2 regions of the Exiguobacterium sp. Leaf187 genome follow, and region 1 is predicted to be linked to the other one. Evidence: a T-box and tRNA genes for the amino acid it is inferred to sense, from the RefSeq annotation. Region 1 holds a T-box; the other holds one or more tRNA genes.
What was found. A T-box is a leader RNA that pairs with one kind of tRNA and senses whether it is charged. The one in region 1 lies ahead of argS (arginine--tRNA ligase), so its partner is inferred to be a tRNA-Arg.

Region 1 (4,579 bases):
CCATCCGGCCGTCGACAGGGCAGCGACGCGCGTGATGACTTCCGGATATGCGAATAATCCATAAAGCGAGATGACGCCACCCATCGAGCTGCCGATCATCGTCGTATCGTCAGGGCGTGTCGCGTAGTTGGCATCAATGTATGGTTTTAACTCGCGGATGATCCAGTCCATGTAGACCTTACCGTTTCCCCCGATTGATTTCCGGTACGAAGGATAAGCAGTCCGCATCAATAAAGCTTCATCACTCCAAGGAGCGTAGTCATCGTAACGATCCATTCCGTCTTCTGGACTGTCGATCGCGACGACCATTGCCGGAATCTGTGTCTGTTGTAGCGCAAGATGAATCTCCCAGCCTTTTCCGAACGAGGCGGTTTCTCCACTGAAGACGTTTTGTCCATCGTGCATATAAATCACTGGTAACGCTTCAGAAGGATCCAAATGGGGCGGACGATGAATCCGAATCGTCCGGTGAGTTTGTGATGTCGGTAGCGTCATTTCAATTTCCGTAATCGACAATAGAGTCACGACCTTTCAAAGGTTTGCATAATGCGCGGTACAATTGCGTCCATTGTGTTTTCCGCCGACATAGAGTGCATGGTCGGCTTGACGTAACGATTCTTCGAACGTCCGTTGATATCTTTCCTCCACTGTATCAATTCCGAGGCTGACGGTTAAGGACAGTCGGTGACCATCGACGAGGAAGGGACGATCCATGACCGCATGGCGGACTGTCTCGGCAATCTGGATAGCAGCCTCTTGACTACCATTTCGCAACAGAAGTACGAATTCCTCCCCACCATAACGAGCAGCAAAGACATCATCATATTGCAATTGGATCGCCTGGATACGTCGACCGAGTTCACGAAGGACGAGATCGCCCACTTTATGACCGTACGTATCATTGACACGTTTGAAATGATCGATATCGAACAGGATCACGGAGAGCGGATAGCAGTCAGCCGCAAATTCCTGCCGACCGTGTTCATAAAAAGCACGACTATTCGGTAATTCGGTCAAGGCATCGGTCCGACTTTCCGTATAGAGTTGGACCGTTTCACGTGAGCGTTCTAAGACGCGACAAAAGATACGGAGCAAACGAGATAATTCGTCGGCATTTGTCGCATCATAGGCGTCTGCGACTTGATGGAATAGGATGATCGAAACATCGACCTCTCCGCTCGTAATCGAAGGAATCGCTAGCATCGAGTGACGATCGACAGGCAATCCGATCTGAATATCGTTTCCCCAGTCACAACGAAGACCATAGATGATTGGGGTATGCAAATCGTCGGCTGACAAGGAATGAAACAGTGGTAACACGTCGATCGGTTGTTTCGTCCGGATGTTATAGATGACTTGTTTCCGCTGTTGTTGAATCGAGATCCAACCTTCAGAAAACGGCAATAGATGCGGTAAATCGAGGAGCAACGAATCGATCGTCTCGCGCTCGAAGCGGGAAATCAACAAGTGTTCCTTCGCATCATCAAATCGCTTAGCATTATCGTTTGCTTCAAGGGAGTCACCACGCTCTTGCAACAGACGTTTGAACAAAAAGAGAATCAAGACGGAAACTGTAGCCGCGACGAGCGGACTTTCATCGTAGAACCAGATTCCAAGTAGAGCACTTAACATGCTAATCCCGTAGACGAGGGACTGAAGCTTTACGAGACGTTGCCAGTCGTATTTCAAGTAGAGGAAGCGATTGACGAATAGACATTGGAAGTAAGAGACAAGGAAGACGGTGATCAAAAAGCCGATGAAAGGGAGTAAGGCTTTCGTATACGTAAAGTTTGAGCCGATTGGTCCGCCGAGCGCATAATACGCAAAGGCCGGAAGCGAGATGTAGACTAAATCGAACAAGGCGTTGATCGGGTAGAGATAAACGAAACGTTTCCAACGAATCGCTTTTCGGTGAGACATGAATTGAAAGACGAGAATACCGACTTGGCTTAAAATCAAGGCGTACGTTAAACCATAATTGAGGAATAAAAATAAGATGATGCCTTCTTGGAATGTATAGTAAATGCCACCACGACGGACATTATCGAACTGAAACAGGAGAACGAGTCCGAATAAATAAAGAGTGTTGATGATGGAGACAGAAGGATGGAAGGTTGGTGGATGAACGATGCCGATCACTAATAATGTCAAGGCGACGAGACCGAAGACGATCCAGCTCGTCCGGGCTACATGTTGGTAGTAGCGCATGAAACATCCCTCCCCCTGAGAAGTATCTTTTATTCCTATACCCGAATTGTGGAAATTTTGATAAGCCATTTACCAAAAAAATAAGGTTGAGAGAAAAGAAAGAATTGCGTATAATGTGAAAGATATCGAATACAGTCGATGATGAAGAGAGTAACGGTTGATATTCGTCAACTAGCGAATCAGGGAATGGTGGAAGCCTGAGGACGAACCGGTCGTGAAACGCACTTCTGAGACGCTGCCCGATTCCTGATGGAAAAGGCGTAGCCGGGGGAACCCCGTTATCCCCGAACAAGGTGGGTGTCGAGTGACACCAAGAAGAGTGGTACCGCGGTCATTCCGTCTCTTTGCGCGTGGCGCAAGGGGCGTTTTTTATTGCCAAAAAATCAGTAAAGCAGGAGGAAATAAAGATGAGTTATAAAGCGCAGTATGCAGAAGTATTACATCACGTCATGGAAGGTGCCTTATCGGTTGAACAAATCGAACAACTGATCGAGCAACCGAAACATGAAGATCATGGAGATCTGGCATTCCCATGTTTCATGCTCGCTAAAGCATTCCGTAAAGCACCGAACATGATTGCTTCGGAGCTCGCAGAAAAAATTGACGCGCCGTTGTTCTCGAACGTTCAAGCTGTTGGTCCTTACATCAACGTCTTCTTGAACCGGGAAGTCGTCTCGCAAGAAATCGTCAACCAAGTCCTGACGGAGCAAGAGGCGTTCGGATCAAGTGAAGCGAATGGAAAAACGATCGTCACTGATTTTTCATCACCAAACATCGCGAAACCCTTCTCGATGGGGCACTTGCGTTCGACGGTCATCGGGAACGCGCTCAACCAAATCTCACGTAAAAAAGGGTACGACGTCGTCGGTGTCAACCACTTAGGGGACTGGGGAACACAGTTCGGGAAATTGATGGTGGCTTACACGATGTGGGGTGAGGAAGAAGCGGTCCGTGCAGAACCAATCAAGGAATTGTTGAAATTATACGTCCGGTTCCACGAAGAAGCGGAAACAAATCCGGCACTTGAGGATGAAGGACGTCTCTGGTTCAAAAAACTCGAACAAGGTGATGAGCAGGCAACGACGCTTTGGACGTGGTTCCGTGAAGTCTCACTCGTCGAGTTTAACCGTGTCTATGAGATGCTCGGTGTTAAATTCGATAGCTTGAACGGAGAAGCCTTCTACAACGATAAGATGCAACACGTCATCGATTTGCTCGAAGAAAAAGATCTCCTCGTCGAATCAGAAGGGGCAATGGTCGTCGACCTCGAAGCAGAAGGTATGCCACCTGCTTTGATTAAAAAGAAAGATGGCGCAACGCTTTATGCGACACGTGACTTAGCAGCTGCTGTCTATCGTCTCGAAACGTACCGCTTTGAGCAAGCGTTCTACGTCGTCGGTGGGGAACAAGCGCTTCACTTCAAGCAATTGTTCGCAGTCTTGAAGAAACTTGGATTTGAGAACGTCGACGGAATGCACCATGTGCCGTTCGGTCTGATCATGAAGGACGGAAAGAAAATGTCGACGCGTAAAGGTCGGATCGTCTTACTTGAAGAAGTACTACAAGAAGCGATCGACGTTGCGAAGCAAAACATCGCGGAAAAAAATCCGAACTTAGCGAATGCCGAAGCCACGGCTCGTCAAGTCGGTGTCGGCGCCGTCATCTTCCACGACTTGAAGAACGAACGGATGAACAACATCGAGTTCGATCTTGAGCAGATGTTGAAATTCGAAGGCGAAACAGGACCGTATGTCCAGTACACGAATGCCCGTGCGCACTCGTTGCTCCGTAAAGGTGGCTATGATGGCACACCATTCGCTGGTAGTGCCGATGATCATGCATGGGGTGTCGTCTCGATGCTAAACCAATTCTCGACGGTCATCGATCGCGCGTTCACACGTCGCGAGCCATCAATCATCAGCCGCTACGTCTTAGATCTTGCACAAAGCTTCAATAAATACTACGGACACGTCCGTGTTCTCGAAGATGACGCAGCAAAACAATCGCGTCTTGCACTCGTCAAGTCGGTCACGATCGTCTTGACAGAGGGTCTTCGTTTACTCGGTGTCGGCGCTCCAGAAGAAATGTAAGACCAATCCACGAATAAGAAGAGGTAGATTATGAAGACTGAGACGAAAGAACGATTACAGCAAGCTGCTTCACAGATGAAGCAGGAGCCTTTGGCAGAAACGGTCGCCTTTATGGCTGATTTTCACGGGAAAGTCGCTGCTTGGTTACCGGGAGAGTCTGTCGATTTCGTTCACGATTTCGTGACGGCGCCGGAAGCCGATTTGATTGCTCCGATTGAAGGAGACGCATTACGGACGAAAGATAATTTTGAATTCTTCATGCGTAAGAAACAGACACGAAA
Region 2 (4,579 bases), on a different contig from region 1:
CCTCGTCATGCGAAAAGTACTATCGATTCGTCGGATGCGTCAACTCGAAGGGAAGGAGGAGCTGACATGAGCTTTGCCTCAGAAGTCAAAAAAGAATTAACGCAGATTCCGATCACCGATCACGAGATGAAGGCGGAACTCGCGGCGCTCGCCCGGATGAACGGTGCAATCTCGTTCGGTCTCGGACGGGGTCTGACACTCGATATCTCGACCGAGAATGCCTCGATTGCCCGTCGGATCTATTCGCTTTTGAAGAAAGCATATGGTGTCCATCTCGATCTGCTCGTGCGGAAAAAAATGCGTCTGAAAAAGAATAATGTCTATATCGTCCGTGTTAAGCAACAGGCGGACAAGATTTTGCAAGACCTCGGAATTTTAGGGGAAGGGTTCACGATGATTCGTTCGATCAGTGACACGATTTTAAACGATGAACGAAAAGCGCGTGCGTATTTACGAGGAGCATTCCTCGCCGGAGGTTCGCTCAACAATCCGGCGACGTCGTCGTATCACTTAGAGATCTTCAGTTTATATGAAGAACATAATGCGGCGCTCCGCGGTCTATCGAACGTCTTTGATTTAAACGCGAAGGCGATTGAACGAAAAAAAGGGCATATCCTTTATATCAAAGAGAGCGAAAAGATTTCCGATTTTCTCAAGCTCGTCGATGCGACACAATCGATGCTACGGTTCGAGGACGTACGGATCTTAAAAGACATGCGTAACTCGGTCAACCGTCTCGTCAACTGTGAGACAGCGAACCTCAACAAGACGGTCGGTGCGGCATTACGCCAAGTCGAGAACATCAAGTTCCTTGAGCGGACGGTCGGTCTTGACGTCTTACCGGATAAGCTGAAGGAGATCGCGATCTTGCGCGTGACACATCAAGACGTGACGTTACAAGAGCTCGGGGAGATGGTCGAAAGCGGCTCCATCTCAAAATCAGGAATCAATCACCGGTTGCGGAAGATTGATCAAATCGCTGAAAAAGTACGGAATGGAGAGTCGATGACAGGGGCCTTATAAGAGGGTCGCTTGCGAGATGAACCATAGTCTACTATAATATATAGTCGATGCAACTAAATGTTCGAATTAAGGAGTTTTTGAAATGGCTAACGAAAAGAAACGTATTTCGCTCACTGTAGACGCGAAGTTTGACGAAGTATTAACGAAAAAAGCAAAATCAATCGGTGTACCGAAAAGCACACTCGTTGCGTTCGCAACATCTTTATTCCTGAAACAATTACAAGCAGAAGAAGAGCTTTCGCCACATGCGAACGCGATCTACTCGCTGATTCGTGAAAACCACGACATCGTTTCAGATATCACAGACTTGATCGACTGATCATCGACCTCTCGTTCTACAAGGAACGGGAGGTTTTTTGTTGTATGCAGATGAATAGAGAAGAGTTCGCTTTCCTACAGATACAAAAAAAGTGCCTCCCGAAGGAGACACTCTGGGTGACTTATGCACGTTCCATGACGCGGTCGATGAGACCGTAATCAGCAGCAGCTTGTGCTGACATGAAGTTGTCACGCTCTGTATCGCGTTCGATGACTTCAAGTGGTTGTCCTGTGTTTTCAGCCATGATTTTGTTGAGGTGCTCACGCATTTTGATGATACGCTCCGCATGGATTTTAATATCCGATGCTTGACCTTGTGTACCACCGAGTGGTTGGTGGATCATGATTTCAGCGTTTGGTAACGCGAAACGTTTTCCCTTTGCACCTGCTTGAAGCAAGAACGCACCCATCGATGCTGCCATACCGATACAAATCGTTGAGACTTGTGGCTTGATGAAGTTCATTGTATCGTAAATCGCCATACCGGCAGTGATCGAACCACCTGGGCTGTTGATGTAAAGCGAGATTTCTTTATCTGGATCTTCTGCTGCTAAGAACAGAAGTTGGGCAACGACTGAGTTGGCGACGTTGTCGTCAATCGCGCTCCCAAGAAGGATGATGCGGTCTTTTAGCAAACGTGAGTAGATATCGTAAGCACGTTCCCCGCGGTTTGTTTGTTCGATGACTGTTGGAATTAACATAGTCTTTGCCTCCTTATAGTTGGTATGTAGCTTCCTATTCGACTTATCCTTATCATAATCCTTTGGTCAATATTGGTCAAAAGATACGATGCGACTTTTAGGTATTTTTCCATTACAAGGGCAAACGAAACATATCAATATAGAAAAAAGGCAACGCCATTGCTGGCATTGCCTTGTAGTTGAATAAATGGTACACCCGGAGAGATTCGAACTCCCGACACCTGGTACCGGAAACCAGTGCTCTATCCCCTGAGCTACGGGTGCATCTGATGTACTGAACAATTAATAGTATAGCGACATTTTTTCAGGAAAGCAATAGGGAAGCATGACTTTTCTTTTCCTTAGCGACTTAAAAGAGGCTCAGAGCACGTTTCTTAAAACGTTTCTTCTATAATAAGAAGAGGAGGAGGGGAATCGATGGATCAACGCCAGGAACAGACGCAACAGATGACGTTATCGGCGTCACAACAGTATCAATTACATGTGCTTGAGCAACCAGCTGCTGAGCTCGAGGAGGAATGGCGACGGTTGAAACGACGGTTGCATCGTCATTACCCGAATCAGGTTTCGCTAGAGGTCGAGCAGATGGCAGGTAATATGGCATCCTATGAAGACGAGCTTCTTGCACAAATACGTTTAGAATCAGTCAGACAGGAAATAGGATATATGGCGGAACAACTCATCGTGTATTTAGAAGCGGACGGTTTATTACGGACGTCGGACGAGCAGCTCGCTGCATCCTTCTCGACCGATGTCGCAACGATTACAGAAGCACGGACACTTTTACAACAATGTGAACCAGTCGGCATCGCTGCCCGCTCGGAACGCGAGTGCCAATGGTTACAAGCAATCGAGCTAGACGACACGGAATTGATCGGACTGACGGATCGGCTACGACATGAACCGGCGAGTCAGGTGTTCGCTCAGTTCAGTGAACAGGATCGAGCGCGGTTGCGAAAACGATTGACAAGGCTGAGCCGGACACCGGATCTTCCTAAAGAAGAACGACCGGTCATGGCAGAAGCACGGATTCACCTGTTAGATGGAAAACTTCAGATCGACTGGACGACACTCGATACGGATCAGACGTGGCTCGGATTAAAAGAGGCAACGCCTTTTTTGCGCGCGTACGAACGACGCCGTGTCACGATGCATGCGATCCTCTCAGTTTTGCTTGAGCGACAAGAACGCTGGTTCAAAGGAGAACTGCATCTCGAGCCACTGACGAAAAAACAAGTCGCTGAGGCGACGGGGCATCATCCGTCAACGATTGGTCGAGCGATTTCTGAGAAGTATGTCGAGACGGTCTATGGTCTCGTTGCCCTAGAAGACTTGTTCGTCTCACGGACGACAACCGGAGATTCGAGTTTTTTGATTAAACGGCGGATCGCCGAATACATTCAACACAGCGATCGTCCGTTAAGTGATCAGCAATTGACGGATCGCCTGCAAGCAGACGGTCTGACAGTCGCAAGGCGGACGGTCGCGAAGTACCGGGCAGCGCTTGGTTTAACGAAAAAAACGATGCAGCAAAGGAAGGCGCAATCAGAATGGGATTAAAACGACACAGACACTTAACACTCTATTCACGTCCGGGATGTACGCTATGTGAAGAGGCCGCCATCTTACTCGACTTCGTACTCGATGAGTTTCCGGAATGGACGTTCGAGGAAGTTAACATTGATCAGGATGAAGCGCTCAGTCTACGGTTCTTATATGAGATTCCGGTCGTCATGCATGACGAGGAAATCTGGAGTTATGGCAAATTCGAGACGGAAACGATAAGAAACCGCTTACTTCAAAAAACTTGAGAAACGAGACTTGCAAGGCGAGAAACGGACTGTTATGATAACGGTGTACCAAGTGGGACACGTTATGACATGCGGGACAGAAAGCGTCCAGCTACTTGAGAGGAGAGGGAAATACATGATTCGGCAGTTAGTCCAGATCCAAAAACGAATCGTGCCTGATCTGATCGAAGAAATGCAGACACGCTACGACATCCTTCATTATGTACGACTGATGCAACCGATCGGACGACGTACGCTTGCGACAAGCCTTGGCTTGACGGAACGCGTCTTACGGCGGGAAGTCGACTTCTTGAAGCAGCAAGACCTCCTAGAGGTCGCGACGCAAGGGATGTCCTTGACGGATGAAGGACGAAATGTTCTTCGCAGCATGCACAGCATCATGGGAGAACTCGCAGGGATCTCAGACATGGCGAAAGCCTTGAAAGAGAGACTTGGAGTACGGGACGTCGTCATCGTACCGGGTGATTCCGATGAAACCTTCTGGGTACAGCGAGACATGGGGCGGGCAACCGTCGCACGACTCAAACGAGAGCTTTCTTCAGACCATCACAATACGATCGCTGTCACAGGCGGTACGACGATGGCTTCCGTCGCGGCGATGATGTCGCCAGACAAGGAACACCGTCCGATGACGTTCGTTCCAGCACGCGGAGGACTGGGAGAAACGCTCGAACTACAAGCGAACACAGTATGCTCACGGATGGCATCACGCGCTCAAAGTGATTA

Region 2: it encodes a tRNA-Arg, which carries the amino acid that the T-box ahead of argS (arginine--tRNA ligase) is inferred to sense. The anticodon was not compared.

Annotation. Positions count from the first base shown of each region.
Region 1 is NZ_LMPR01000011.1:55,716-60,294, reverse strand. Features, by position in the region: gene ASF99_RS14345 (alpha/beta hydrolase) at 1-516, opposite strand, end outside; gene ASF99_RS14340 (GGDEF domain-containing protein) at 532-2,208, opposite strand; T-box leader at 2,338-2,555, shown strand; gene argS (arginine--tRNA ligase) at 2,616-4,298, shown strand; gene ASF99_RS14330 (hypothetical protein) at 4,329-4,579, shown strand, end outside.
Region 2 is NZ_LMPR01000009.1:1,492,714-1,497,292, reverse strand. Features, by position in the region: gene ASF99_RS12025 (gluconeogenesis factor YvcK family protein) at 1-70, shown strand, start outside; gene whiA (DNA-binding protein WhiA) at 67-1,023, shown strand; gene ASF99_RS12015 (hypothetical protein) at 1,106-1,342, shown strand; partial or broken gene clpP (ATP-dependent Clp endopeptidase proteolytic subunit ClpP) at 1,464-2,048, opposite strand; tRNA gene ASF99_RS12005 (tRNA-Arg) at 2,231-2,306, opposite strand; gene ASF99_RS12000 (RNA polymerase factor sigma-54) at 2,460-3,602, shown strand; gene ASF99_RS11995 (glutaredoxin family protein) at 3,593-3,853, shown strand; gene ASF99_RS11990 (sugar-binding transcriptional regulator) at 3,969-4,579, shown strand, end outside.